DNA from 2 places in the Thalassotalea sp. PLHSN55 genome. Region 1 is predicted to be linked to the other one. Evidence: predicted binding sites of a transcription regulator. Region 1 holds the regulator's gene; the other holds the start of a gene.
The links. The regulator sigma-54, encoded in region 1, starts transcription at its own class of promoters, with help from an activator protein. The targets are predictions, from matches to a motif close to GTTGGCACGNNNNTNGNNT.
Positions count from the first base shown of each region.

Region 2: the regulator sigma-54 is predicted to act here: its motif matches at 4,951-4,969, upstream of flgF (flagellar basal-body rod protein FlgF).

Region 1 is NZ_JBPDIH010000006.1:136,029-150,972, forward strand. Features, by position in the region: gene mlaE (lipid asymmetry maintenance ABC transporter permease subunit MlaE) at 1-223, opposite strand, end outside; gene mlaF (phospholipid ABC transporter ATP-binding protein MlaF) at 223-1,029, opposite strand; gene ACRRSQ_RS13145 (calcium/sodium antiporter) at 1,338-2,321, shown strand; gene ACRRSQ_RS13150 (KpsF/GutQ family sugar-phosphate isomerase) at 2,336-3,301, shown strand; gene kdsC (3-deoxy-manno-octulosonate-8-phosphatase KdsC) at 3,305-3,850, shown strand; gene lptC (LPS export ABC transporter periplasmic protein LptC) at 3,847-4,413, shown strand; gene lptA (lipopolysaccharide transport periplasmic protein LptA) at 4,457-4,897, shown strand; gene lptB (LPS export ABC transporter ATP-binding protein) at 4,900-5,628, shown strand; gene ACRRSQ_RS13175 (RNA polymerase factor sigma-54) at 5,717-7,225, shown strand; gene hpf (ribosome hibernation promoting factor) at 7,252-7,539, shown strand; gene ptsN (PTS IIA-like nitrogen regulatory protein PtsN) at 7,562-8,011, shown strand; gene rapZ (RNase adapter RapZ) at 8,016-8,870, shown strand; gene ACRRSQ_RS13195 (HPr family phosphocarrier protein) at 8,884-9,162, shown strand; gene mgtE (magnesium transporter) at 9,334-10,692, shown strand; gene ACRRSQ_RS13205 (hypothetical protein) at 10,886-11,218, opposite strand; gene ACRRSQ_RS13210 (BamA/TamA family outer membrane protein) at 11,477-12,622, opposite strand; gene ACRRSQ_RS13215 (substrate-binding periplasmic protein) at 13,076-13,810, shown strand; gene pmbA (metalloprotease PmbA) at 13,844-14,944, opposite strand, start outside.
Region 2 is NZ_JBPDIH010000004.1:361,540-376,483, forward strand. Features, by position in the region: gene flgK (flagellar hook-associated protein FlgK) at 1-500, opposite strand, end outside; gene flgJ (flagellar assembly peptidoglycan hydrolase FlgJ) at 553-1,539, opposite strand; gene ACRRSQ_RS10140 (flagellar basal body P-ring protein FlgI) at 1,551-2,633, opposite strand; gene flgH (flagellar basal body L-ring protein FlgH) at 2,664-3,344, opposite strand; gene flgG (flagellar basal-body rod protein FlgG) at 3,361-4,149, opposite strand; gene flgF (flagellar basal-body rod protein FlgF) at 4,171-4,914, opposite strand; gene flgE (flagellar hook protein FlgE) at 5,172-6,554, opposite strand; gene ACRRSQ_RS10165 (flagellar hook assembly protein FlgD) at 6,608-7,294, opposite strand; gene flgC (flagellar basal body rod protein FlgC) at 7,308-7,724, opposite strand; gene flgB (flagellar basal body rod protein FlgB) at 7,724-8,125, opposite strand; gene ACRRSQ_RS10180 (CheR family methyltransferase) at 8,221-9,048, opposite strand; gene ACRRSQ_RS10185 (chemotaxis protein) at 9,107-10,033, opposite strand; gene flgA (flagellar basal body P-ring formation chaperone FlgA) at 10,202-10,894, shown strand; gene flgM (flagellar biosynthesis anti-sigma factor FlgM) at 10,967-11,287, shown strand; gene ACRRSQ_RS10200 (flagella synthesis protein FlgN) at 11,297-11,725, shown strand; gene ACRRSQ_RS10205 (LPP20 family lipoprotein) at 11,904-12,377, opposite strand; gene ACRRSQ_RS10210 (FlgO family outer membrane protein) at 12,389-13,033, opposite strand; gene ACRRSQ_RS10215 (flagellar assembly protein T N-terminal domain-containing protein) at 13,280-14,413, shown strand; gene trhA (PAQR family membrane homeostasis protein TrhA) at 14,485-14,944, shown strand, end outside.

The DNA of each region.
Region 1 (14,944 bases):
TAGTATAGCCTTGTAACGCCAATACCATGCCTATAAAGCCGCCGGAAACTATAATGATGATTAACGACTGCACCCCAACGGTATACAACTGCTGTACCAATAAAGGCGTGCCTTTCTTGAAATTAGGCAAGTGACCTAAGGCGGAGAATAGTACCATGACTGCTCGCCCTAAACCTGAAATTAAGTCAATGGTAGTTCGACCTAAGTGTTGAATATATTCCATTATTTACTTTCTCGAGCTAATAATTCTTGTTCAAATGGTGGCGCTGGAAAGTGAAATGCCACAGGCCCGTCTGCTTCACCTTTAACAAATTGCTGGACTAGCGGTGATGTTTGCTCAGCAATTTCTTGTGGTGTGCCTTGGCCAATGATTTTCTGTTCCGCAACAATGTAGATGTAATCTGCAATCGACATCACTTCTTGTACATCATGCGAAACCACTACTGACGTTAACCCTAAAGCATCACTTAGTGAACGAATTAAGCGAACGATGACGCCCATTGAAATCGGGTCTTGCCCGGCAAATGGCTCGTCATATAAAATTAATTCAGGATCTAAAGCAATTGCGCGAGCAAGTGCCGCTCGGCGTGCCATGCCACCTGATAATTCGTCAGGGCGAAGTGTTCTTGCGCCACGTAAACCAACAGCTTCAAGTTTCATCATCACCATTTTTTCAATCAGTGTTTCCGAAAGTTGCGTATGTTCACGAATAGGAAAGGCAATATTGTCAAAAACGTTCATGTCGCTAAATAACGCGCCGCTTTGAAACAACATGCTCATGCGTTTACGCACTTCATAAAGCTTTTTGCGTGACATACTGGGAATATTTTCGCCATCAAATAATATTTGCCCAGCATCTGGCTGTAATTGGCCACCAATTAAGCGTAATAAGGTGGTTTTACCAATTCCGCTTGGCCCCATGATTGCCGTCACTTTTCCTTTAGGAATTGATAAGCTGATATTGTCGTAAATAACGCGTTGGTCACGTTTAAACGTCATGTTTTTAATATCAACAAGAATTTCTGACATAGTTATGATTTAAACTTCACTGTTAAGTAAGACGGCAATTAATACGAGCATTAATCGAAGTAAGGCGAAATTCTACCCTAGGCTAAAAAATACTGCATTAGAAAATAGTAATAAAATATGTAAAAGTGGTCTGGTTAAAAAAGTAAAACCAACCAAGATTGGCGATTACTGTTCAAATACTCGTCACTATTGATAATAAAACCGCCGGTAAATTCATTTTTTTTCGTTTTTTTTATAACTTTGCTCATTAAACCTTTTTTTTTGCGGTGCAACGGGCGACAATTTACCGTTATGAACAGGAGTGGTTGATGTTATTTCAAGTTTTTATTCTATTAGTATCTTTAGTTACCTTAGTCTGGAGTGCCGACAAATTTGTTTTTGGCGCCTCGTCGGTTGCCCGAAATTTTGGTATTTCACCAATGATCATTGGTTTAACTATTGTCGCAATGGGATCATCAGCGCCAGAAATGATGGTAGCGGCCTCAGCATCATTACAAGGAAATGCTGATACCGGTATTGGCAATGCCATTGGCTCAAACATTACCAATATTGCCTTAGTACTTGGCTTAACCGCGCTATTACATCCACTTAGTGTTTCGTCATCGACGATTAAACGTGAGATCCCACTCATTTTAGCCATTACGGCACTGGCGTATTGGATGTTATCCGATAGTCATTTTAGCTTTGTTGAAGGGGCCATTTTAATTGCGGGTTTCTTTATCTATATCATTACGCTGTTGGTGATAACCTTAAAACGAGCCAAGAGCAATGTGATTGACGATCCAATGATTATCGAAGCCGAATCAGAAGTACCTGAGGCCGTCAGTACGCCTTGGTCATTCTTTTGGCTTGCCATCGGCATGGTACTGCTGCCTATTAGCGCAAATTACTTAGTCGACTCATCGGTATTTATTGCCAAAGCATTTGGCATTAGTGATTTAGTGATTGGATTAACCGTGATCGCCATCGGCACTAGCTTGCCTGAACTGGCCGCCAGTATCATGAGCATCATCAAAAAAGAAGATGACCTAGCCTTAGGCAACATTATTGGCTCCAATATTTTTAATATTTTAGCCGTGTTATCATTAACAGGATTAATTGCCCCAGGTGATGTTGATGAAAATGCAGCAATGCGTGACGCGCCTTACATGCTTGGCATTACCTTGTTACTCTTTATAATATGCTTTAGCCGAAAATTAGGGTATTTTCGCATTACCCGACTAAAAGGTGCGCTGTTATTATTTTCGTTTATCGCTTATCAAGTTTTACTTTTTAGTCAAATTCAACAATAACGTAGTAAACGCACATGATAAATTTCAAAAAATTAGGCACACAAGTTATTAATATTGAGCAACAAGCTGTTGCTGACTTGCTGACCTATGTCGATGATAACTTCGAACTTGCTTGCCAAGCCATGTTCGATTGTAAAGGGCGAGTCATTGTTGTTGGCATGGGAAAATCAGGCCATGTGGGTGGTAAAATCGCAGCAACACTTGCCAGCACAGGTACGCCATCTTTTTTTGTTCATCCCGGTGAAGCGAGCCATGGTGACTTAGGCATGATCACCGCAGAAGACGTGGTCTTAACAATTTCAAATTCAGGCGAAACCAGTGAAGTATTGGCCATCATTCCGGTCATTAAACGCATTGGCGCCAAACTATTATCGATGACCGGCAATGTCGACTCAACCCTAGCAAAACTTTCAGATGCGCATGTTTGTATTGCAGTTGAACAAGAAGCTTGTCCACTTGGTTTAGCGCCAACATCGAGCACCACTGCAACCCTAGTTATGGGTGACGCCCTTGCCGTAGCGCTGCTTAATGCCCGCGGCTTTACCGCAGACGACTTCGCACTTTCTCACCCAGGCGGTAGTTTAGGCAAACGTTTATTATTGCGCTTATCTGATGTTATGCACACCGGCGATCGTTTACCTGTAGTAAATGATCAGGCAAAAATTAAAGATGCCCTCGTTGAAATGTCGCTAAAAGGTTTAGGGATGACCGCAGTTGTTAATGCCAAAGGTATTTTAGTTGGGCTATTTACCGATGGAGATTTACGCAGAATTTTAGATGCTGAAATAGATATTCATCATGATGCCATTTCCTCAGTGATGACCGTAAAACCCACCACGTCATCAGCCGATGTGTTAGCCGCAGAAGCATTAAAAATAATGGAAGATAAAAAAATTAATGGCTTAATTATTGTTGACGCGCATAATAAGCCTATGGGCGCGATGAATATGCACGATCTACTTAAATCAGGAGTGCTATAAGCAGTGGAAACTCTTTACGGCGACGTTTGCGAGCAAGTATTTGCTCAAGCGAAAACAATTAAACTGTTAATTTGTGATATTGACGGCGTATTTTCCGATGGTCGTATATATTTAGGTAACGACGGTGAAGAATTAAAAGCATTTCATACCAAAGATGGTTATGGCATGAAAGCACTTGTTGCCAGCGGCGTTGATACCGCAGTGATCACTGGGCGAACATCAAACATAGTGGCAACGAGAATGCGCGCGCTGAATGTCTCAGACATTATTCAAGGTGAAGAAAATAAGCTGCCTACTTTGAAGAAACTTATCGCCGAGAAGAATTTAAGCCCTGAACAAGTTGCTTACATCGGTGATGACATGCCAGATCATGCCTGCATGCAATTTGTTGGTTTAGGCATTGCTGTTAACGATGCGCATCCGCAAGTCTTGAAAGACGCCAATTTAGTCACCTTTACTCGTGGCGGTTTTGGCGCAGTACGTGAAGTGTGCGACTTACTGATGACAGCGCAAGGCACATTATCCTTGGCCAGTGGCGCAAGTATATGAACAAACTTAATAGCTTAGCGTTTTCAATTTTTCTAATCGCTGTAAGCACGTATGCTGTGCTTGAGTGGATGGAAAATAAGGATAAAACCGCTGAAGTTATCTCTACCGACTTAGTTCCTGAATTTATCGCTGAGAATTTACAAAGCGACATTTTTAATGAAGATGGTCAACTAAGTTACGTGATTGACGCTCAGCGCATGGAGCACTTTTCTGATCTTTCACTCACTAATTTTGAACTTCCTCGGTATACCTTATATCCAAAGAATAATAGCTTACCGTGGAAAATGAGTGCTAACGAAGCCACTTTGTACGACAATAACCGTGTAATTCTAAAAAATAGAGTACGATTATATGCCACAGATAAAAATAGCTTGATCCAAGAAATAAACGGCAAATATTTAGAATTAGACTTAAATACGAATATTATTAGCTCAGAGCAAACCATTTTAATAAAGGGAAAAGGATTTACCATGTATGGTTCCGGGCTAATAGTTGACTTAAACACAACACAAATGACATTAACTGAACATGTTCAAACTATCTATAAAAAAACCACTAGCTAATTTAATATTAGCAGCGACCATACTAGGTATTTCCCCCCTAGCAATGGCAGAAAAAGCTGATTTTGAGCAAGAAATCACGATCAAATCTATCCGCCAGTCGGGTGATTTGAAAAATAAAATTATCAGTTACCTCGATGATGTCATTATCACGCAAGGTTCACTCGTGATCCGCGCAGATATGGTGCAAGTGCTTAAAAAAGCCGGTACCAATGACGATATTTACATTGCCAAAGGCAAACCTGCAACATTTGAGCAGCGCCTAGAAGATGGCACGCCTATCAAGTTACAAGCAGATGAAATTACCTATCAGGCTAACGAACACACCATTATTATTTCAGGTAACGCGCGACTGAGCCAAGAAGGCAGTGAAGTCTCAGGTAGCAAAATCATCTACAATACGTTAACAGAAAGACTCGAAGCAGAAAGTTATAGTAACGATACAGTCACAACGGTGTTAAAACCAAAAACCAAGGCCAAAGAATAACTATGTCAGCAACGTTATCTGCATCAGGGTTAGCAAAAGCTTACAAAGGCCGTAAGGTTGTTAAAAATGTCAGCTTAAAAGTAAGCTCAGGACAAATCGTTGGCTTACTCGGCCCAAACGGTGCCGGTAAGACCACCTCTTTTTACATGATTGTTGGTTTAGTGCCAAACGACAGTGGCAGCATTACTTTAGATGATGAAAACTTAACTTTACTGCCTATGCACGAACGTGCACGCAAAGGCATTGGCTACTTACCACAAGAAGCATCAATTTTTCGCAAATTATCGGTTTACGATAATATTATGGCGATACTGCAAACGCGAAAAGATCTTTCCGCGGTTGAAAAAGAAGAAAAACTTGAGCACTTATTAGAAGAATTCAACATTTGTCATATCAAAGACAATACCGGTATGAGCTTATCTGGCGGTGAACGACGTCGTGTTGAAATTGCACGAGCACTAGCGGCAGATCCTAAATTTATCTTGCTAGATGAACCGTTTGCAGGTGTCGACCCGATTTCAGTCGGCGATATTAAGAAAATTATTTTACAATTAAAACATCGAGGGATCGGCATTTTAATTACCGATCACAATGTACGAGAAACACTCGATGTATGTGAACACGCGTATATAGTTAGTCATGGTGAATTAATAGCTGAGGGTGACGCCGATCAAATTCTCGCTAATCAACATGTACGAGATGTATACCTTGGTGAGCAATTCACGCTATAGTTATATCCATAGGACAGATTATTTGAACACATGGTAGTTAACTTAGCTCATGATAAAAAATAAAATCAACAGGAAAATGATTACGTAGATGCGCCCTACACTACAACTAAAAATTGGACAACAACTAACCATGACCCCGCAATTGCAACAAGCGATCAAGCTGTTGCAATTGTCGACTTTGGATTTACAACAAGAAATTCAAGAAGCCTTAGAAAGCAATCCACTATTAGAAGTTGACGAAAGTGCTCCCACCACAAAAGACGAGAGCAGTAACGACTTAGAAGAGGCGTTTTCAGCAAATGCCACTGAAGCTGCTCCAGCTGCAACCGATGGTAGTGAAGATTCTGCGCCAACCATAGATGAAATTAGCACCACAGAAGCTATGGATAAAAGCGATATTCCTGAAGAACTCAATATCGATACGACATGGGATGAAAGCTATAGTGCCGGCACCTCAAACACAGGGGTAAGCAGCGCACCTTCTGAAGACTATACTTACCAAGGTGAAACCACCGACTCAATTCAAGATCACCTGCGCTGGCAAATGGAACTAACCCCATTTAGCGATACCGATCTCACCATAGCAACCGCGATTATTGATGCAATTGACGATGCTGGCTACTTAACTGTTACTAGTGAAGATATTTTAGAAAGTGTTGGCATCGAAGACGTTGAGTTAGACGAAGTTGAAGCGGTCATAAAGCGCATCAATATGTTTGACCCTATCGGCGTTGGTGCGCGTTCAATTGCCGAATGTTTATTAATTCAATTAAACCAGTTCGACGATGACACGCCGTGGCTTAAAGAAAGCAAAATAGTCGTTAGTGAACATATTGAATTGCTTGGTAGCCGTGACTATCGTCAACTTATGCGCAAAACGCGCTTAAAAGAAGATCAGTTACGTGAAGTTATTCGCCTAATTCAAACCTTAGATCCGCGCCCTGGCGACAGTGTTATCAAAGAAGATGACCAATACGTTATACCCGATGTATCAGTGGAAAAGAAAAATGGTCGCTGGGTGGTTGAATTAAACCCAGATACTGCGCCAAAGCTTTCGATTAATCAACAATATGCTGCGATGACACGCACTATGAAGTCATCAAACGACAGCCAATTTATTCGCTCAAACTTGCAAGAAGCCAAGTGGTTTATTAAAAGTTTAGAAAGTCGAAACGATACCTTATTAAAAGTGTCAAACTGTATTGTTCAGCGCCAACAAGGCTTTTTTGAACATGGCCCAGAAGCCATGCGCCCTATGGTTTTAAATGACATCGCTGAAGCGGTAGATATGCACGAGTCAACCATTTCTCGTGTTACCACACAAAAGTATATGCATACGCCAAGAGGAATTTTTGAGCTTAAATTCTTCTTTTCAAGTCATGTTAGTACCGAGAACGGGGGAGAATGTTCATCAACAGCTATCCGCGCATTAATCAAAAAACTTATTTCTGCGGAGATCCCATCGAAACCATTAAGCGACAGCAAAATGGCGGAAATATTAGCAGAACAAGGTATTAATGTCGCAAGGCGTACTATAGCCAAATATCGCGAGTCATTGTCTATACCGCCTTCAAACCAACGAAAAAGCTTACTTTAGTAACTAATTTATGAGGATTTAAGTCTATGCAAATCAATCTTACTGGACACCATGTAGAAATTACAGACTCTTTACGCGACTACGTAAACGAAAAATTTGCTAAATTAGAGCGTCATTTTGATCACATCAATAACGTATACGTTGTACTAACCGTCGAAAAATTAAATCAAAAAGCTGAGTCAACGGTGCATTTAAATGGCAGTGAAGTTCACGCATCAGCTGTAAACAGTGATATGTACGCCTCAATCGACGCACTAGTTGATAAATTAGATCGTCAAATCCTTAAATATAAAGGCAAAATTAGCCAGCACTAATTAACCCCAGCCATAAAAAATTATGAAGTTCCAAGACATTTTAACCCTAAACTGCACTCACTGTGCAGTTTCAGGGTCAAGTAAAAAACGTATTTTAGAACAAATATGCCTTACCGCGGCAGAACAGCTCGACGATATTTCGCAACAAGAATTATTAGAAAGTTTGATGGTACGCGAAAGAATGGGCAGCACAGGTATTGGCGGCGGCATTGCCATTCCACATGGCCGACTCCCCACTAGTTCAAAAATAGTGTGCGTGGTAGTCACCTCTGCGGAAGCCATTGCTTTTGACGCTGTCGACAACCGTCCAGTGGATATTTTTATTGCCTTATTTGTGCCTGAAGCAAGCTGCAAAGAACATTTAAATACGCTGCAAAGCATAGCAAAACTCTTTAGTGACAAACAAATTTGCAAAGGCGTTCGAAGCTGCACCACCGACCAGGAATTGTTTGAATTTATTCAACAACAATAAATAAATGAAGTTAATCATAGTAAGTGGCCGTTCAGGGTCAGGAAAGTCTGTTGCCTTAAGGGTTTTGGAAGATTTAGGCTATTATTGCGTTGATAATATCCCCGTTAACCTGCTACCCGCCCTAACCCATACCGTGATTAACGACTATGAAAATGTTGCGGTTAGCTTAGATGTGCGTAATTTGCCCGAGTTACCCAGCGATGTCTCAGAGATTATCGATTACCTGCCAAACGCGGTTGAGCTTAACATTGTTTATTTAGACGCTGATGACGGTGATTTAATTCGCCGCTTTAGCGAAACTCGTCGCTTGCATCCGTTAATCAGACAAAACATCGCCCTCGATCAAGCGATTGCGTTAGAGAAAAAGTTATTAGAGCCAGTTTCAAGCCGCGCAGATTTATATATCAATACCAGCCAGTTAACGCCGCATCAATTAGCTGACTTGGTCAGAGAACGTATATTAGGTAAAAAAACCGGTTCTATGGTGGTAGTGTTTGAATCTTTTGGTTTCAAACATGGTGTGCCTGCCGATGCCGACTATGTATTTGATGCGCGCTTTTTACCAAACCCGTTTTGGGATAAGTCATTAAAAGGACAAACCGGGCTAGATCAACCGGTGCAAGATTTTTTAGCAAGCCAACCGATTGTCACTAAATTCATTTGGCAAATAAACAGTTTTATGATGACCTGGTTACCACATTTAGAGCGTAACAATAGAAGTTATGTCACCATTGCTATTGGTTGTACCGGCGGTAAACATCGCTCAGTTTATATTGCAGAACTTTTAGCGAACAACTTAAGAAAAGACCGTGAAGATGTGCAATCTCGCCATCGTGATATTGAAGTAAAATCCACCTAATGTTTAGGTACAGATGATGCCAAAATTAGAAAAAACACTCATTATCACTAATAAATTGGGCTTGCATGCACGAGCTGCGACTAAGCTTGCGCAGCTTTGCCAAAACTACCGCGCGAGTGCTCACATTACGCTAGACGATAACCAAGCCGATGCAAGTAGCATTATGGGCTTAATGTTATTAGCCGGTAGCCAAGGAAAAGAAGTCACGGTAACCACCGAAGGCGAAGAAGCACAACAGGCACTTACCGCCATATGTCAGCTTTTTACCAACAAGTTCGACGAAAGTGAATAACAAATCCGTATCTACTTATTTAGTCGAATAAAAAAGCTGAAAAAACCTCACAGTTAAGATAAACTTTGCCTAGGTACGAAAGAAAAAAACACCTTGGTATTTCAATAAAATAGGCTTTCGCATACCACCGAAACAAATAACCTTTTCGCATTAACGGCACAGGATTGGTTTATGCCGGAAATTTCAGAACAAGAATATACTCAGCTAAGGCTACAACAGGTCAATGACGCTCTTGGTAGCGGCATGTTTGTGCATGTGCGTAAGTTATTGCAAAACATGCCTGCCTACGATCTTGCCTTAATTCTTGAGTCTTCTCCTGCGAAAAGTCGTAATGTATTGTGGCAATTAGTCGACCCCGATCATCACGGTGAAGTGCTTGAAGAACTAAATGAAGAAGTTCGTAAAGGCATTCTAAAAAGCATGCGTCCAGAAAAGCTAGCTGCGGTTGCAGAAGGCATGGACGTTGATGATTTAGCTGAAGTTTTAAGAACCCTGCCCGATAGCGTTTATCAAGAAGTACTGAGCTCGATGGACTCTCAAGATCGAGGCCGAGTAGAAGCCGCTTTATCTTATGAAGAAGATACTGCCGGCGGGATCATGAACACCGATACCATTACCATTCGCCCAGACGTAACGGTTGATGTGGTATTGCGCTATTTACGCTTAAAAGGCGAACTCCCCGACGCAACCGACTCCTTTTATGTGGTCGATCGCAAAGATTATTTTGTTGGTGCCGTCACGCTAGCATCAATTGTTACCGCAAAACCCGAAGTTATCGTCTCAACACTCATCGATGAAGACATTGAAGCGGTGAATGCTGATATGGATGAAACCGACGTCGCGCAATTATTTGAACGTTATGATTGGGTTTCTGCTCCTGTTATCGACAATGAGGGCCACTTGCTCGGTCGTATCACCATCGACGATGTTATCGATATTATTCGTGAAGATGCTGAACATAACATGATGACCATGGCGGGTTTAGATGACGAAGCGGATACCTTCGCCCCAGTTATCAAAAGTACGCAACAGCGCTCTATATGGCTCGGGGTGAATTTAATTACCGCTTTGCTTGCTGTTGCCGTGTCGAGCATGTTTGAAGGTATTTTAAGCCAACTGGCGATTCTTGCAGTATTAAACTCACTCGTGCCAAGCATGGGCGGTGTTGCTGGTAATCAAACCCTGACACTGGTTATTCGTGGTATGGCTTTGGGTCATGTCGGTGAAAGTAACGCCCGCTCATTACTGTATAAAGAATTATTTGTCGGTATTTTAAATGGTGTGATTTGGGCGCTACTTATTGCAACGGTTGTTGCCTTGTGGCAACAAAATTTGCTGTTAGGCGCGATTATCGCTTTTGCCATGTTAATGAATATGACCGCAGCAGGTATAGCTGGGGTGACCATTCCATTATTATTAAAGAAAATGAATATAGATCCAGCATTAGCGGGCAGTGTAATTTTAACCACAGTGACTGATGTGGTCGGAATATTTGCCTTTTTAGGTACAGCAACCTTATTGTTAGGCTAACCGGCAATTTCTTAGTGTAAAAACCAATGCCGACAAGCTAATCGACAACTCAATACCTACAAACTAAGACCGTTAACCTAGTGTGAGAACATAGTGCCGTGAGTACATAGTGCAGTGAATATAGTTCAGTTAGCTTAATAACAGCACAATGCTAAATTAAGCTAATGGGACTAAGCGCACTTCAATGGCAAAACTAGTGTGACGCAGCAGCAACACTTTTATCTTTAACATCTTCATCTTGAGCCGGCTTCTCTTTTGCTGCCGACTTATCATCAGTCGTATCGTTTTCTACCTTAGTGATAGCTTGATGCTGATGCTCTGCTTCAGAGTGATGCGCTTCTGGATGAAGGTCAGCAGGATCATAAGGAAGGCCCGCCTCTTTTGCCCTTAACGCCTGAGCAACCTTTACTAGCCCCTCAAATCCACAAGCTTTAGCAGGTTGTATCACAACCATGGCAATTATGGCGACTACAGCGATAATGAGCCCTTTTTTGACGCCCTTCATAATGTCTGATTTTTGATTCATAGTTGTTTCCAAATTAACGCTGCTTCTGCCACTTTTATTGCGGTACAAGCAATAACTTCATTTATTATAACAAGGGTGGTCCCTAAATAATGACCAACCTAGGCTGTGGTGACCACTAAAAAACTGGTTAAGCAAATTATGATCGACATAATTAATTTATGCTGATGTTTTTTAAGTTTAGAGTAAAGAGACATAAAAATTCGCCTTCACGGGAACAATTCAGAAAGTGCAGTACCAAGACTGCACTTTGTATAACGATTAAAACGCTTGGTTTAGTTTCAAATAAAGCGAGTTTTCATCTTCACTGGTTCTAACCAGGTCTAAGCGTAAATCGATACCGGTTTTTTCTTGAATCGCATAACGAATACCAACACCTGCAGCTGAATACCAGCCGTCATCGTCACGCGAGTTACCGTCTGTACCATATGAACCACCTGATAAGTTAGCAACACCTGCAAACGTGGTTAACTTAAACTTGGTACCTTCTACAACATAACGATACTCAGCTTGTGCACCTGACATATAACGGGCTTTAAATTGTCCACCAGGGAAACCACGTAACAAGTCTTTTCCTGATAAGGTAGGCAATGAAACGTCAGGGGTTTTTTCACTAGCGTATTGACCAAAAAATTGCATTGCCAATACATCTTGGCTCTTGAAACCTTTCGCGTAATGGCGCGCATCAACAGTTAATAAGGAAAAATCATCTTCAGCCCCTAACATTTCAGGGTTAGCCACTGCGCTAATGCTCACTAACGAAGAGCCTTGCGGGAAATATTTATTTTTACGGGTATCGTAAGTCATGTTTAAACCAACGCCGCCCATGCGTACATCGGTAATACCGTTGTCTTTAATAAACTGCTCACCAGCATCGTTAGTCGCATTGTATTCAATATCAATATAAGTGAGCGGCACACCAAAATAGAAATCGCCAAACGAGTTCATAATAAAAGTTTGCTTAGCTAAAATTTTATTGGTGTTATAACCTACATCAACACCATCTTCAGTAAAGCCATGGTTAATATTAGCAAGGGCAAAAAAGGATTGAGAATTGATATTGTTGCCATCAAGCCACGCATTGTTATTAATGCTAATGTCGTAGCTGTCGGTTTCAGAGTACTGACCGCTTAAACGTAATTGTGATTTTGACGATCCTTCATCGGTATCATAAAGGTAAGATACTGCGCCGCCGATACCTGCACCCATTAATGGCGTACTGGTTAATAAAGGCACAAATTTAAGCGCAGACTCTTCGACTTCACTTGCTGCCGCTTGGGCTTTAACTTTGTCTTTATCCGCTTCAACGGTCTGATTTTCAGCATAAGCATGGCTCAATGATGAAAATCCTAACCCGATCACAACAAGCTTAGCGATTAAGCTAACTTTACTTTTAACGCTTGACATTTCTCACTACCTTTTACTTTTTTATTCATTGAACACTCTACAAGAGACAGATAAAAAAACTGTAAACCAGTGGTAATTAAGCTTACTGTATTGTTTCCTAGCACAGACAAAAGCAGCTTGATGAAACAAAACACCTACACAGTACGAGTAAAATGATCTCGATGTGTATCAATTTCAAAATAAACATTGGTGACATTTATCACTTAACAGACTTGTTCACCTGCAAAGTCCTAAGCAGGTCACTTTTAAGTTGACGGAAGGAATAAGCTTTTACCTTATTTTCATCATTGATTGAGCTCTGGATAAGCAGTCAAGAATGTAACAGGAAGCATGACAAACTCACTCAATACAGGCAAAATACCGTATAGGTCATTTATTGGTTAACATGAATTATGTGTTATTAAACTGGCTTAATATTGTTAACTTATTTTTAATGCAAAAAAACATGATCTGATGACACAAACACCAAACTTAATTGCACTGACATTTTCCTTAATTGTATTGACTTTTAGCTGGATGGCTCGAGGTGAAGCAAGCTTAAACCTGTGCGTCATAGATACTAGCCAAGCTAATAAAGAGCAAGCAGTTGAGCAGCCATTCAATCATAAATTATTAGCCGATCGCGATGCGTTATTAGCCGTGATTAAACAGCGCTTTCAGTCCTTTGACATCACCGTAAATCATATAGCAACCTCAACCTGGGCACGCAGTTTCGAAACCGCTAAAAATGGTGGGTGTTTAATTGCTGGCATGTGGAAAAATGCCGAAAGAGAAAAGTTATTTTATTTTTCTAAACAGCCGATAAGCCAGCAACAACTTGGACTTTTTATCAAAACAGGAAAAATGTTGCCAGCAGACAAAAATGTAGTACTAGCTGTACAGCGAAGTAGCTATATTTCACCGACAATTAAAGAAAAAAATTGGCAAATACATTTTGTTGATACCATTGAGCAAAGCTTAAAGATGCTCAACGCAGAAAGGGTTAATCTTATTTATGGGGATACGGCTCATATAGGTTTTTTAATTAGCCACAATGAAGGGTATGCCAATCGATTCGAAAAAATCAGTCCGTTAATTGAAGTTAAAAAAGCCTATTTAGCGATCGCAAAATCAGTACCTAATGCCAAACAGATAATGTACCAATTTGACCAAAGTATGATTAAAAAAGGAGAAGGAATTGAGCCTTAACTTATCTGGATATTAAAGCTCATTATTAATAATTTACACCCCAGCGATTTGCAACTCTTCAACTAAAATAGAACCGGTGCGAATACTGCCGTGCATATCGGTATCAGAGCCAATAGAAACAATACCCTTGAAGATATCTTGTAAACTGCCGGCAATGGTAATTTCAGCCACTGGATAGGCTATTTTGCCATTTTCAACCCAAAAACCTGCTGCGCCGCGTGAATAGTCGCCATTCACCACATTCACACCTTGGCCCATCAATTCAGTCACTAAAAGCCCAGTACCAAGTTGCTGTAACATGGCTTCAAAATTACCACCATTGGCAGAAACAACCCAGTTGTGAATGCCACCCGCATGGCCTGTGGTGGTCATGCCAAGTTTACGCGCAGAGTAACTGGTTAATAAGTAGGTGTCTAAAACACCATTGGTAATGATATTGCGATCTACTGTATTTACACCTTCGCTATCAAAGGCGCTACTGGCCAAAGCTTTTAATAAGTGCGGACGCTCTTCAATGGTTAAAAAATCAGGGAAAATTTGCTGACCTAAGGCATCTAATAAAAACGATGATTTGCGATATAAATTACCGCCACTAATGGCTGAAATAAAATGACCAAACAATGAATTAGCAATATCGGCGCGAAATAATACCGGCACTTTACCTGTGGCAAGCTTTTGTGCGCCAAGTCGAGATAAGGCTTCGCTAGCGGCTTTTTTACCGATCGCTTCAGGACAATCTAATAAATTAAAATCGCGGTTTACGGTGTACGCATAGTCGCGTTGCATATCGTCATTTTCACTGGCAATCGCAACACAACTTAAACTATGTCGAGAACTTGGATACCCTACCAGTTGACCATGAGTATTTCCGTAAACTTTAAAACCTTCGTAACAAGCAAGCGAAGCACCATCAGAATTAGTAATACGTGGGTCAAATGCAAGCGATGCATCTTCACATTGCTTAGCAAGCGCTATCGCATTGTCAGTGGTCATTTCTTTTGGGTGAAAAAGATCCAAATCGGGCGGTGTCATGGCTAAAAGCGCTTTATCTGCCAGCCCTGAAAATTCATCAACTGAAGTATATTTGGCAATATTGACCGCAGCTTGAACAGATTGATTAAGCGCTTCTTGAGA
Region 2 (14,944 bases), on a different contig from region 1:
GCGATTTGGTCAATTTCACCGTTTGTGGCTTTTTCCAGTTGATCAAAGCTTTGGTTAATTGAACGAAAATCACTGGCTAAAACTTCGGCTTGGCTAAGGGCAATATTTCTTAAGCCCATATCACTTGGGTTGTCAGCCATGCCGTTAACGGCTTGGTAAAATTGCTCAATCGATGTTTGAATAGCGCCGCCATTTAGGCTCATGGTTTCATTTAGTTGGTCAAGCTTTTCAAAAGCGGCTTTGGCATAACCTAAGCTACTTTGACTATTTAACTGTTCGGTATAAGAGAATTGGTTGTAAATACGGGTAATGTCTTGAATATAGGTACCCGAGCCAATGTAATTGGTACCGTTAGAAATACCCATCGACGCATTTTGTTCCGCGCGCTGGCGTGTATAACCATCGGTATTAACATTAGAGATATTATGGCCTGTTGTTGCCAACTGCTGCTGCGCGGCAAGTAAACCACTAACCCCAGTTTGATATAAGTTAACAGACATGAAAAATACCCCTAAATAATGCTGTCGATTTTACCAACGCATTATTGAAAAATTATTGCTGAATCAGTTGGGTCACTTTCTTTAACGTACCCATTATTTTGTTTGCGTAGTTAGGATCTGTCGCATAACCCGCACTTTGTAACCCTTGCAAGAACTGCTCCACATTATTAGTTTGCTGCAAAGCACCTTGGTAACGATCGTTGCTAGAAAGAAAGTCGATATAGTCATTAACGCTGTCAGCAATAGATTGATAAACACGGAAAGGTTCATTTTTCTTAACCATATTACCTTGTTCAAATTCCAAAGTTTCTTTTGAGGTTTTATCCCCCTGCCAGCGGCGGTCGGCCTTAATATTAAAGAGGTTGTTTGAGCTTTGGCCTTGTTCAGTTTGAATGATTTTTTTACCCCAGCCAGTTTCCAACGCAGCTTGTGCAATAACCACTTCAAACGGCACTTTTAACTTTTCTTGTACTTTTTTCGCCGGCTCAACCAGCGCGGTTACAAAATCTTTTGGCTGTTCAAATGATGGCGCTAAATTATTATTTGCTTGTTGACTCACTGGTGGTAGTTCAACTCGACGATTATTTGACACTCGAGCATCAGAATTTTCTTTGCTCAAATTGACTTTCGATGCATCGATTTCTGTCGTATTTGCGCCAACTCGCGCACTTAATGTACCGTCGTTACGAATAATAGAACTTGGCGTAAAATTCTCGTCGCCGCCACTAAGTTGCCTTTTAATAAGTTCAGATAAACCTAAACTGCCATTATTCGATAGCTCTAACGACATTTGCTGGTCGTGCATATCACGGTAAAATTTAGTCGACTGAGAATTAAATGGGCTGTCAGAGGCAAGCACATCTTGGGCACTACGCATGCTCTTCATCAGCATTTGCATAAAGATGGCTTCAAACTGTTTTGCCGCTTGATCAAGCGCCTCATCTTTTGACGCTTGATCACTTTGTTTTGACTGATGGCGAATATTATTTAGGCCATTAATATCAAGAAAGTTATTGGCATCTGCCAGCTTAGCAACCATAGTCAAGCTCCCTAAATGATCACTAGCTCGCCACGCAATGCGCCAGCTTGCTCTAAAGCTTCTAAAATCGCCATCACATCCCCCGGACCTGCGCCAATTTCATTAATCGCGCGTACTAAGGTATCTAAGGTAACCCCAGGGTTGAAAACAAACATGCGATTGTCGTCTTGATTAACATCGATAATTGATTGAGTCGTTACCGCGGTTTCGCCTTCAGAGAAAGCATTAGGCTGTGAAACATCTTGAATTTCGTTGATCGTTACTGTTATGCCGCCATGGGTAATAGCTGCCGGCAATAATCGCACATCTGCGCCAATGACTATGGTGCCCGTGCGTGAATTCACAATCACTTTCGCCGCTGGAGTATCCGGTTCAAACTCTAAGTTTTCTAATGATGCTAAAAAGCTCACTCGATCAGCAGCATCTCGTGGCGCCGTCACTTTTACCGAGGTCGAATCAATCGCTCTTGCCGAGCCAGGAATGAAGTTATTAATCGCATCAGACAAGCGCTGTGCGGTAGTAAAATCAGCATTGCGTAAATTAAAGGTGATGTGCTCACCGGTATGAAACGGTGATAATACTTCACGTTCAACCGTTGCGCCATTGGCTATGCGACCAACAGTGGGTGTATTCACTAACACTTTTGAACCGTCTAAGCCTTCTGCGCCTAAGCCACTAACAACTAGGCTACCTTGAGCAACCGCATAAGGGTTACCATCAATACCCATTAAAATAGTTTGTACTAAAGTGCCACCACGTAAACTTTGCGCGCTGCCCATAGAAGATACGGTTACATCTATGGTTTGCCCCGGCTTAATAAACGCCGGCAGTTCGGCATGTACCGCAACGGCCGCGACATTTTTGATTTTCGGTTTTAAGTTCTCAGGCATGGTAATGCCAAAGTTACTTAACATGGTTTTAAAGCTTTGCTCAGTAAACGGACTTTGCTCGCCCGTTCCCGGTAAACCCACCACTAAACCATAGCCAATAAGTTGGTTGGTGCGCACACCGGCAACATCAGCCAAGTCTTTAATACGTTGCGCATTGGCTTGACCTAATAACAGCAAACCTAAAAATAAAACAGCTACTCGCATGAACGTTTTCATAAAATTCACCTTCGGCGCCTATAAAGGCCACCACTTACTACTGAAGAATTTGGTAATCCAACCTTGCTCGTTTACATCCGCAAAAGTACCTGTGCCTGCATATTGAATGCGAGCATTGGCGACTTTGCTTGATAAAATAGTATTGGTTGAAGAGATATCTTTAGAACGAATAATGCCGGTTAAGCGAATGTATTCATCGCCATTATTTAGTGTCATCCACTTTTCACCGCGGATCATCAAGTTGCCATTGGGCAATACTTTTAAAACATGAACCGAAATATTACCTTGCAAACTATTGCCTTGGTTCGCTTTCGAGTCACCTTTAAACTCAGATTCTTGATCAACACCAAACTGCAACGACTGACCATTAATCGTAACTGGTGAGCCGCCTAAGCCGATAACCGGATTTAAGGTGCTGCCATTTTCTTTTTTCAATTCCGTTTTGGCATTTTTATTGGCTTGCGTGCTTTCGCTTAAGACCACCGAAATAATATCGCCAACCCGATGTGCTTTTGAGTCTGAATAAATGTTATTAACGTAGTTTGCGCGAAACAATGAACCCGTTGGTACTACCGAGACTTCTTCCTCTTCCGGTAGAATAGGGGCAAAATCAGGATCATTAGGTAATACTTGCGCTTCTTCAATAGTGGCACAAGCACTTAGGCAAACGATCAACGATCCTATCAATAAATTTTTCATCATACGCCTCCTAACCTTACAACTGTTGATTGATGTAACTTAGCATTTGGTCAACCGCTGAAATAACCTTAGAGTTCATTTCATATACGCGCTGACTTTCAATTAAGTTGACCAGCTCTTCGGTAGTATTGACGTTTGACGTTTCAAGTGCTGACTGCACTAACATGCCGTAGCCTTCAAGGCCAGGTACACCTTCTTGTGGTGCACCACTTACCGCCGTTTCAACGTATAAGTTTTGCCCTACCGGTTGTAAGCCTGTTGGGTTAACAAAGTTAATGGTATTAATTTGGCCAATAACTGCCGGTTCGGCTTGCCCTTGCAATGACACTGAAACTTCGCCGTCTTGCGAAATAATTATGCTTTGTGCATCTTCTGGAATAGTCACTTGTGGCTGCAATAAATAACCTGCGCCTGGGGTGACCATGTTGCCTTCTTCATCCATGGTAAATTGACCATTGCGAGAATAAGCAGAGCTTCCATCAGGCATTAAAATTTCAAAAAAACCATCACCTTGAATTGCGATATCAAGCGGGTTATCTGTGGTTAACATATCCCCTTGTGAATGAATTTTCTGCGTCGAGACAACTTTAACCCCCGCACCTAACATTAAACCTGATGGCATTTCAGTGTCTTGTGCTGAACGTCCGCCCGGTTGGTTGATGGTTTGATAAAGTAAGTCTTCAAATACCGCGCGGCTTTTTTTATAGCCAACGGTACTTGCGTTCGCTAAGTTATTTGAAATTACGGCAATATCTTTAGTTTGTGCATCTAAGCCGGTTTTACTGATCCATAATGCTGGGTTCATAAGTCACCTCAATTGGTTAAATTAGAAAGCACGAAGTAAAGACGAAGCAGCGCTATCGTTTTCTTCAGCGGTTTTCATAAGTTTTAATTGCATTTCAAACTGTCGCTGCAATGCGATCATGTCGGTCATTTCACTGACAGTATTAACATTACTCGACTCAAGCATGCCGCTGGCAACATTGACTAAAATATCGGCCGGCTCGGTATTGCCATCTTTGCGTCTGAATAATCCATCGCTGCCTTTTTCAAGCATGCGGTGCTCGGGGTTAACCAACTTAATTCGCGCAACTTCGTCTTGAATATTAGCGGCCGCCCCTTCAGGCTGAACCATAATGGTTCCGTCTCGACTAATTTGAATATTTCTAACTGGTAGTTGTAAGAAAATAGGCCCAACTTCGCCGAGTACAAGTTCACCAGAATTGGTTTCAAGCGCGCCAGTTTCTGTTAAGCGTAAATGACCACTTCGGGTATAACCTTCGCTGCCATCTTTTGCTTGCACGGCAAACCAGCCTTCCCCTTCAATAGCAATATCTAAATCGCGACCAGTAGAGAGTAAAGCACCACTGTCAAAGTTTTGGCTAGAGCGCTCAGTCATTGAAAATACGCGGCTAGGCATGCCTTCACCAAAGGCTTGCATTGAACGTGCTTGCGCTAAATCTGCTTTAAACCCCGTAGTTTTAGCATTGGCAAGGTTATTTGCATTCACTGATAAGGCATGCATGTTTTGCTTGGCACCGCTCATCGCGATATAAAGCATCTTATCCATAATGAATCCTACCTATTAAAAATCTATAGTATGGAAATGCAAGTAAGGTGCCAGAGTGGTGGTGATAAGGTTTTGGCGGGTGAGGAATTAAGGGTGTTAATAAGTAAAAAAGCTAGGTGAACACCTTGTGCTCACCTAGCCTACTGCTTTACCTTCGACGGGTATTTTTAAACTTTTTATTTTCGCTTCTAGCTTTTAACTTCTAGCTTTTAGCTTTCCACTTGTCACTTCTAGCTTCTAGCTTCTAGCTGCTCTTACTATCGTATTTGAAGGATAGTCTGATTTAACTGATTATCCACTTCTAACGCTCGCGAGTTCGCTTGGAAATTTCGCTGCGCTGAAATTAAGTCAATTAGCTCAGTGGTTAAGTTAACGTTCGCTTGTTCTAGTGCTGACGAGTTAATGGTACCAAATGTACCTGAACCTGCTTCACCAGCTAATGCTTCACCAGAGGAAATACTTTCTTTCCAACCAGTATTGCCCACTTGGGTTAAGCCCTGCTCATTAGCAAAATTCACTAAAGCAATTCGTGATAGTGGCTGTGAAGTACCATTTGAATAAGTAGCTCGCACTAAACCATCAGTACCAATATCAATACCCGTTAATCGCCCTACAGCTAAACCGTTTTGATTAAGCGCTGTTACTTCAAAGTTTGACGCAAACTGCGTTGGTTCATTTGGGTTTGGCGCTAGAACGTCCAAGTTAAAATCTATTTCTACAGTTTGATCGGTATCAGCACCATTTGGTAAATGGTTAGTAAAATCAACTGTTACAATACCACCTTCTGCCGGTGTTGGTGATTGACTAACAAAATCACCTGAGGCATTAAAAGTTAACCTAGCACCACTAACCCCGCCCGTTGGCTGTAAAGGTCCTGATATCCCGCCACCAACCGGTAACCCTGGAACTGCAGGTACACCACTGTCATCAATATCAATAACCTCACCATCAACTGCAGCAAACATCATCCAGCTATTTGGATTTACAGCAGGATCATCTTTAACAAAGAAGTAGGTCATGATATGGCTATCGCCTAATGAGTCAAAAATAGTTACCGAAGTGGAATGGTTAAAGGTTAATGGATCATCTGGATCAAAGTTACCCGGTGCCGAAGAAATATAAGCATCGCCTGCTGGCAAATTCATACGAATATCAACTTCTGAGGTTTGCGTTGGCGCACCTGATGCGGTTGGAATACGAATAGGCTCAGCGGTACTTAAGCTCACCGAGGCTGAGCTACCATCTGGGTTTACCGGAAAACCTAGTAAATGTTCACCTTGCGAATTTACCACAAAATTATCACTGTTTAATTTAAACTGACCAGCACGAGTATAAGATGTTTCTAAGCTGTCAATTTCTGGCACTGTCGCAAAAAAGCCGTTACCTGTGATCGCTAAATCGAGTGCGTTATTAGTAAACTGAATACTACCTTGAGAAAATTGCTGAGCAACATCGGCGGTTAATACACCGTCACCAACTTTTGTTTTACCTGATGCTAATAACGACGCAGCGTAAACATCAACAAATTCAGTACGAGACTCTTTAAAACCTGTTGTATTAACGTTAGCAATATTATTCGATGTTACATCGAGATCTTTTTGAGCAGCGTTTAAACCACTTAGTGCGATATTAAATGACATAATGACACCTCTTTAAAAATTTTTTTAGCTGGCTAAAACTGATTTATCCTAGCTTAACCTTCTGATACTTCGACAACATCGGCTAACGCCATTGAGCTGCCACCATTAAGGTTGAGTAAAATGCTTCCGCCAGCGCCTGCTAACGTTACACTGTCTACTTTACGATATGTTTGAGCTTGCAATTCTTGTGCCTCTCCGCCGACTAAACCAACGATTCTAAAACGGTAAGCACCTTCTGGCGCCGGTTCACCGTCAGAAGTTTGACCATCCCAAGTAAAGGTCGCAGAGCCGGCTGCTACACTGCCAACAGGCACGGTTTGAATCACTTCACCGGCGGTATTTTCCACGTAAATAGAGACATTACTTGCCGCTTGGTCGGTGACGATTTTGCCTTTAACTTGCTCGCCTTCTGCCATGCCAAAGACATTGTCGTCAACTAAAACACTGCGACCAACTAATGACGAGGCCTGTAGTGCTTGGCTTGACGTCATTGACGAGGCAAATTCTTCAAACTGATTGTTAAGTTGGCTAACGCCATCGGTTGTTGAAAACGCGGTCATTTGCGAGATCATTTCATTATTATCAACCGGCTTTGTTGGATCTTGCTGGGCAAGCTCCTGCGTTAATAAGGCAAAAAAGTCTTCTTGGGTAAGCATGCCATTTGAGCCATCGGCAATATCAACTTCTTCCTTTTGCCAATGCAGACCATCTAGGGCACTACCACCATTAATTGTCGTCATAATTATTCCCTACTTATTTACCAAGCATTAAGGTTTTATTAAGCATATTTTTTGCTGATTCCGCCAACTGCACATTGGTTTGATACGAGCGTGATGCCGAAATCATATTGGTCATTTCTTCAATAACATTAACATTCGGTTTATAAATAAAACCTTCTTTGTCTGCCATTGGGTGTTCAGGAGAGTATTCTTTATTCAGTGGTGCGTCGCTTTCTACAATGCCTAAAACTTGTACGCCAACCGACGATTCTTGCCCTGCGGCAGCTTTTTGCATCTCAGCGGCAAAAACTGGATGGCGAGCACGATACGTTTCATCAATACTGCTGCTAACACTGTCAGCATTAGCGATATTACTAGCGGTAGTATTAAGGCGTAGCGATTGTGCGCTCATGCCGCTACCTGTAATGTCAAATACGTTAAATAAACTCATTAGCCTTGCGCTCCAGTAATGGCTTTTTTCAAGCCTTTAATCTTGCCTGTTAGAAATTGCACACTTGCTTGATACTCTAATGAGTTTTCTAGATACAAGTTTCGTTCCACTTGTACATCAACCGTATTACCATCACCTGTATCAGGTTGATTTGGCACACGATATTCAACTTCTGCTTGAATACTGCTCTTAATATCAAAGTGTTTTTCGTGGGTACGGGCAATGCCGCCTTGCTGCTTTAACGTAGCTTGCTGCATTGCTTCTTGAAAATTCATGCCTTTGGCTTTGTAGCCGGGCGTATCAGCGTTGGCAATATTACTGGCGATCACTTCTGCGCGCTTGGCACGTACTAACATGCCCTGCTGGTGAAGCCCAAATGCTTTTTCGAAACTAATGGCCATAACGACACCTCCAATCTATTGAAAGTGTCTATTCAAGAAATATGCCAGTGGATTATTTGACGCTGACGATTTAGCGCCAAATTAGGAAGGAAGAGTTATTTTTTTTGGTAAACAATACCCGGATTACAACGCACCATGTCGAAGTCTTGATTAAGCCCTGACATTGATTCAGACGCACCTAAGAATAAGTAACAGTCTTTATTAAGTACACCATGAATTTGCGAAATAATTTGCGCTTTTATCTCGGGTGCAAAATAAATTAAAACATTGCGACAAAAAACCAAATCGAAACGTCCCATTAAGCTGTAGCTGTTCAATAAGTTTAATGGTCTAAAGCTCACCATACGTTTAACCGAGTCTTTTACTTTATACATGCCATTATCGCCCGGCTCAAAAAACTGTTGTTTACGCTGGGCGGACAAACCACGCGACAGTGCTAAGCTGTCGTAATGAGCATATTTACAATGCTCAAGCATAGTGGTTGAAATGTCGGTACCAACAATTTGAACCCCCGCTTTAAATGCACCTGGGTTTTTCATTTTAAATTCTTGCACCGACATGGCAATAGAGTACGGCTCTTGCCCTGATGAGCTGGCCGCCGACCAAATCTTTAGAGAATTAGAGCGTTTAGCTAATTCCGGTAAAATTCTATTTTTGAGTAATTCAAATGGGTAGTCGTCACGGAACCACAAGGTTTCGTTGGTGGTCATGGCATCAATTACTGCCGCCCTAAGCTGACGCTGAGTAGGTACTAGGGTTTGCGTAACGAGATCGCTTAAGGTGGCAACGTCAAATTTGGCCATTAGGGGAGCTAAGCGACTTTTTACTAAATATTGCTTATTCTCACCTAACACGATGCCACATTGCTGCTCGAGAAACGTCCTAAATTGATGGTAACTTTTATCATCAAGTTCTCTTGACACTAGTATATACTCACAGTTTTTTAAGTTTACGTTTAATAACTAAAGCTAGGTTTAGCTATTAGTCCATTTTTAACCATTTTTTCACAGCTGTGGCTAATTCATCGGGATGAAATTTAGGAATAAAGTCTTCCGCACCAACTTTTTCAACCATCGCATTATTAAAAACACCACTTAAAGAGGTATGCAAAATAACCGGCATTTCACGCATACGTTCGTTGGCTTTAACTTCAGCGGTTAAGGTGTAACCGTCCATTTCTGGCATTTCAATATCCGAAATCATTAAGGCTACACGTTCGGTTATTTTGTTTTGACATTGGGAGTCAATTTCTTTTAGTTGCTCTAATGCGTCATGACCATTTTTTGCTAAGACCATTTTAATACCCAGTGGCTCTAAGGCGCGTTTTACTTGGTTACGTGCCACCGTAGAGTCGTCAGCGATCATCACCAATCGCTCACCTAAATCTTCACCCACGGTTGTATCGGCAATGCCTTCACTTAAATCAGTTGAAACTGGGCTGATCTCATTAAGTATTTTTTCAACATCTAAAATTGATACCATTTCGTTTTCAATTTCAGTTACCGCTGTTAAATAGCTCGACTTACCCGCACCTTCTGGCGGCGGCATAATGTCTTTCCAACTTAAGGTAACGATTCGTTCAACCCCTGCAACTAAAAAGCCCTGAACACTTCGGTTGTATTCGGCGATGATAATAAACGAATCATCAGTTTGTACGATTTCAGAACCACCGGTTGCTTTACTTAAGTCGATTATCGATATGGTTTGACCACGAATATGGGCAACACCTTTAATATAGTCGTTTTGTTTTGGCAAAGAAGATAGGCGCGGACATTGTAATACTTCACGTACTTTAAACACGTTAATGCCAAATGTTTGCCTTCCTACTAACTTAAATAGTAAAAGTTCAAGTCTATTTTGCCCAACCAACTGTGTGCGTTGATTTACTGAGTCTAAAATTCCTGCCATACAAACCTCATTGTCGTCTGTGCTAATTTCTTAATAAAGGCACATTTCTTGATAGTACTTGTAGTTAATAAAAGCTAACGCCTAACTTTTGACACTGATAGTAATTATCAATTTAAGTTAAGCATAGTCTAGTATTTGAATTCTCTAAACATATAGATAACAAAATTTATGATTAATATACAAAATTTAGCGAAATTATTGTTCTCATTGCTCTTACTGCCTTCATTTTCTCATGCTGCAGAGCTAGATCGCGCGTATATTGAAAATTTTGCCAAGAATTATTTAACGCAACAAATTGCTACGCCGGACGATGGCGAAGTTGAAATTAGTGTTTCAACATTAGACCCAAGAATTGTAATCAAACCTTGCCAATCACCGTTAGTGGCAAATATACCTGAAAAGCGAAACAGTAGAAATGTAAATGTGAAAATAAGTTGTTCTGATTCAACACCCTGGCATATCTACATTAATGCAAAAGTAAAAACCATGCTGCCAGTATTGGTCGCTACCACGCGTATCAACAAAGGTTCAATCTTAGATGACAGCAATATTAAAGTGATACTTAAAGACCAATCAACATTGCGCGGCGAAACGATTGCTAATACCGCAGGTATGATTGGCGCTAAAACTAAACGTAATATTAATAAAGGCGCGGCAATTACTAAACGTAATATTTGCTTGGTATGCAAAGGAGAAAACGTTACTATAATTGCTAAATCAAACAGCTTTACCTTAAAGACGGCTGGCATAGCATTGAGCAGTGGTAGTTCGGGCGATCAAGTTAGTGTAAAAAATGTCAGCTCAGGTCGTACCGTTTCAGCACAAGTGATGGCGATAAATAAAGTTGTTGTTACGCTATAATTTTATTAAAGATTAATTAAAATTTGCCGATAACAATTTAGTAATAGAATTATTTGCCGGTAGGATATTATTATGGCTATAAATATCAATAACATGGGAAACAATACTCCCATAAAACAAAAAATTGACAACCAAACACAAGTTAAACAAGATGCGGTAAAAACAGCTGCAACTAGTGAACAAGCTAAATCAGTTCGCCAAGACTCTGTGTCGTTAACGCCACAAGCAAAACAATTAAGTGAGCTACAGAAAAAAGCGTCTGATGAGCCAGTTGTTAATCAAAAGAAAATTGATGAGTTGAAAAAAGCAATTGCCTCTGGTGAGTATAAAATCAATCCAGAAAAATTAGCCGCTAATATTGCTGACTTCGAATTTGAATTAAACAAAGCTTAGGATTATTGAATGGGTACAGCAACTGCCGCCGAATTATTAGCTCAACAACACAGCCAACTTTCAGCGCTAGAGACTTTGCTTACTCAAGAAAATGAAATTCTTCAACAGCATCAACCGGATGCGTTAAACGATATTACCGCACAAAAAAACGACTTGCTGCTAGCCATTCAAACCCTTGATCAACACATAGGTCAACATGCTGGCTTTGTTGCTGAAAAAGCGACAGGCGCATTTGATGAAACCTTGGCAGAAATAGAACACCTTTTATCTGCTTGTAAAAAACAAAATCAAGTTAATGGCATGATCATTCAACATTCTCAACTTGCCGTTGAACGCATGAAAACCAATTTACTCGAAAGTAATAATAAATCTTCGGTTACCTACGACAACAAAGGTAAAAAAAGCGGCGGTTTATCCAGTATTGGTATTAAAGCTTAACCCTTCTTAAATTTAAAATAACTCTGCTGTACATTAAACTACTGATAGAGCGCGTTTAATAAAACCGCATTCTCTGCTGACAACATTAATAAACTCATTTCTGACAGGTAATAAAAAACGCCTAACAAAGTAGACGTTTAAAATTATTTTTTCATCTTATTAGCTGCAATATTATTGTTTAAAAATATTCAACACTTCGTATTTCTTTATTATTAAAATTAGCTAAATAAATTTGGTAAACATCTTTAAAGTCTAAGCGTAACTCAGTTGTGTAGGTGTCACCCATCGGGTAGCTTTTCACCACTTTAGCGCCGCGAATAATCCCCTTAACCGATGCAGACAAGTGTTGGTTTTCTACGAGTAAATTAGCAACTGTTACATTCGCATCAAGCTGTTGACCATAAACTTGCTCAGCTAATTCAGCATAAGCGGCAATTTTTGATGCATTAATGGCCATTAACATCCGCTGTGTTTTATGCTCAGACTTTTGCAAACTAATCGGTGCATAACCAATAGCGGTAATAATGGGAAACTCTTCTGGTTCGACCGGCTGCCACTGAACATGTTTATCATAAACTGTTGAACAGCCAAATAAGCCAACAACGCAACTGACGATTAAGGTTAGTACTTTAGCCCATTGTTTTATGTTCATTTGCATCACCACTAATTTTGAATTTCGACTGCTCGCTCGTCATCCACTAACATAGCACTGTCTCGAATGATCAAACCGTCTTTCATTTTCACGTTTTGATTGGGGTTGATTTCTTCACCAATTACCCAAGAAGGAATAAACGATTGCGCTGTAGCAACAACAACACGCGACTGCATACCGATCATTCGTGCATTAATAAGAATACCTGACTCTTGTTCCATCATGGTTCCGGTTACCACGTAGTCAATAATCTGACGTTCCGGCAATTCTTGCCAATCACGGCTAAAGACATAGTCGCCATCTTTAGTCACCCGAATATGCCCAGTAGTTTTATAGTCGATAACCACTAAACCATGGCGCTGTAATTCATGGACAAAGTTCTCAGACAGTTGATTGCCTAACCAATTGGTTGACTCGAGATCTTTTAAATTAACAAACGAAGCAACGGCAATGGGTGTTTTCGGATTAACAAAAGAGCTACTTTCAAGCATTTGATATGCAAGCCCTTTTACCACATCGTTAATTGCATGTTTCGGTAGGTTAAAGCTGTCAATCTCACCCTTATCTACTTGGGTAGATTTATAAAAATTTTCTTCTGGATCTGATGCACAGGATAACAACACCGGCACCAACATTGGTATAAGCCACTTTTTCATTGAGCTCCCCTTACCCGAGTTCATAAGTTTTGTTGAATAATTCAAAGCATATATCGCGCCAATATTCAGATTAGCGACGTGTTTGTCGTCATTATTATTTTTCAGGCACAAAACATGCATATTCACTTTTTACTATTTCTGCACCTGTTCTTATGTCTAAGCATATAAGTATAGGTATGCAGATAACAAACCAATTTGACGACGAGAATGATTATGCGATCACTGTTTTTGTTTTTATGCCTTTTTATGACTAGCTTTTCTTCGATATGCCAATGGTATGAGTCGCAAGGACAAGCGTCTACTAAAGGCACAGATACACAAACGGCTCGTAAAAAAGCGATGGAAGAAGCGCTTCAAAAAGCTTTATTGGTAGCAGGTGCATCAGTATCAAGCATTCAACAGGTAGTGAATGGTTTATTGACACAAGATGAAATTAGTATTCGTGCAAGCGGCATTGTCAATTCACTCGATTTGATCAGCGAAACTTATATTGACGATATTGTGACCGTTAATATACGTGCAGATATTTTCCCGCAGCAACACCAATGTAGTTCGGCTGACTACCGAAAAACCCTATTAGTTACCCGCGCTAACATTGTTCACCGTGAACAAGCCAATGTCGGTTTAATTTATGACTTAGATGTAGCCGCAGGAAAAAAACTTTCTTCTAAGCTTAATAACGATAGTCAATTTATTGATGTTAAATTAGCCTCGCAAAACAAAACTGAGTTTTCGCGTCTACGTAATAGTTTTCAAGCAGAAAAAATCAAGCAACTGAGCATTTCATTGTCAGCACTTACCAACAGTCAATACATCATGTTTTCTGAAATTAATGATATTTCGTTTGCCAAGCAAGCAAACAATGATTGGCAGTTTTGGCAGTCTGATATTTTCGACCGTCACTTTAATTTGTCTGTCTTTATTTATAACGGCGTAAATGGTGAATCTGTGTTTGAGCAACACTATACCAGTAGCGCACCATGGACCTTCGACAAGCGTGAACAGGTTTATGTTAATAGCGATACGTTTTGGCGTAGCCCTTTTGGCGTTAATATCGAGCAAACCTTAGATAAATTAATTAAAGATATTGATGAAAATATGATGTGCCGCCAAGCTCGAGGAAAAATTGTTCGTATAAATAATGGTGCTGTCACAATTAATTTAGGCCGCGATCAAGGGGTTAAAATTGGAGACGAGTTTTCATTACTACACCTGAATAATTTCACCGCCGACGATGGAAAAGTCTATGCAGGTTATAACATTAGCCCATATAAAGTAAAAGTTGATCAAGTCACAAATCAAACTGCTAGAGCTTATAGTATTAACGGTGAAGTATTAGGAAGTGTGCAAATTAACGATATAGCAGTACGCCACGAGTAAATATTATTACTTGTTAAACTGGTACAACCTGTTATTATTCAGCGTACACTTGTACACTGAATAATTTTAACATGTCTTATGCCACTCCCTATAGCCCGCAAGAAGAAATCGCTAATACGCTAACACATGCGATTGGCGCACTATTAAGTGTTGTTGGTCTTATTGTGCTGTTGTTATCTGTTCCCGAGAACCTAGATAATTCAACGCGTATTGCTAGCTTTAGTATATATGGTGCAAGCTTAATTCTCTTATTTAGTGCCTCGACTATTTATCACTACGCGGTAGCAATTAAGCTTAAACAATTATTCAAACTTATTGATCATTGTGCGATTTATTTACTGATTGCCGGCACATATACACCACTCATGTTACTTACCTTAAAAGGACCGCTTGGCTACAGCATGTTGGCTTTAGTTTGGGCAATTGCATTATCAGGGATCGTATTGAAGGTAAAATACGGTCATAAACATAAAAAGCTTTCCTTGTTGTCATACCTTGGCATGGGTTTTATCTCTTTGCCATTAATGAGTG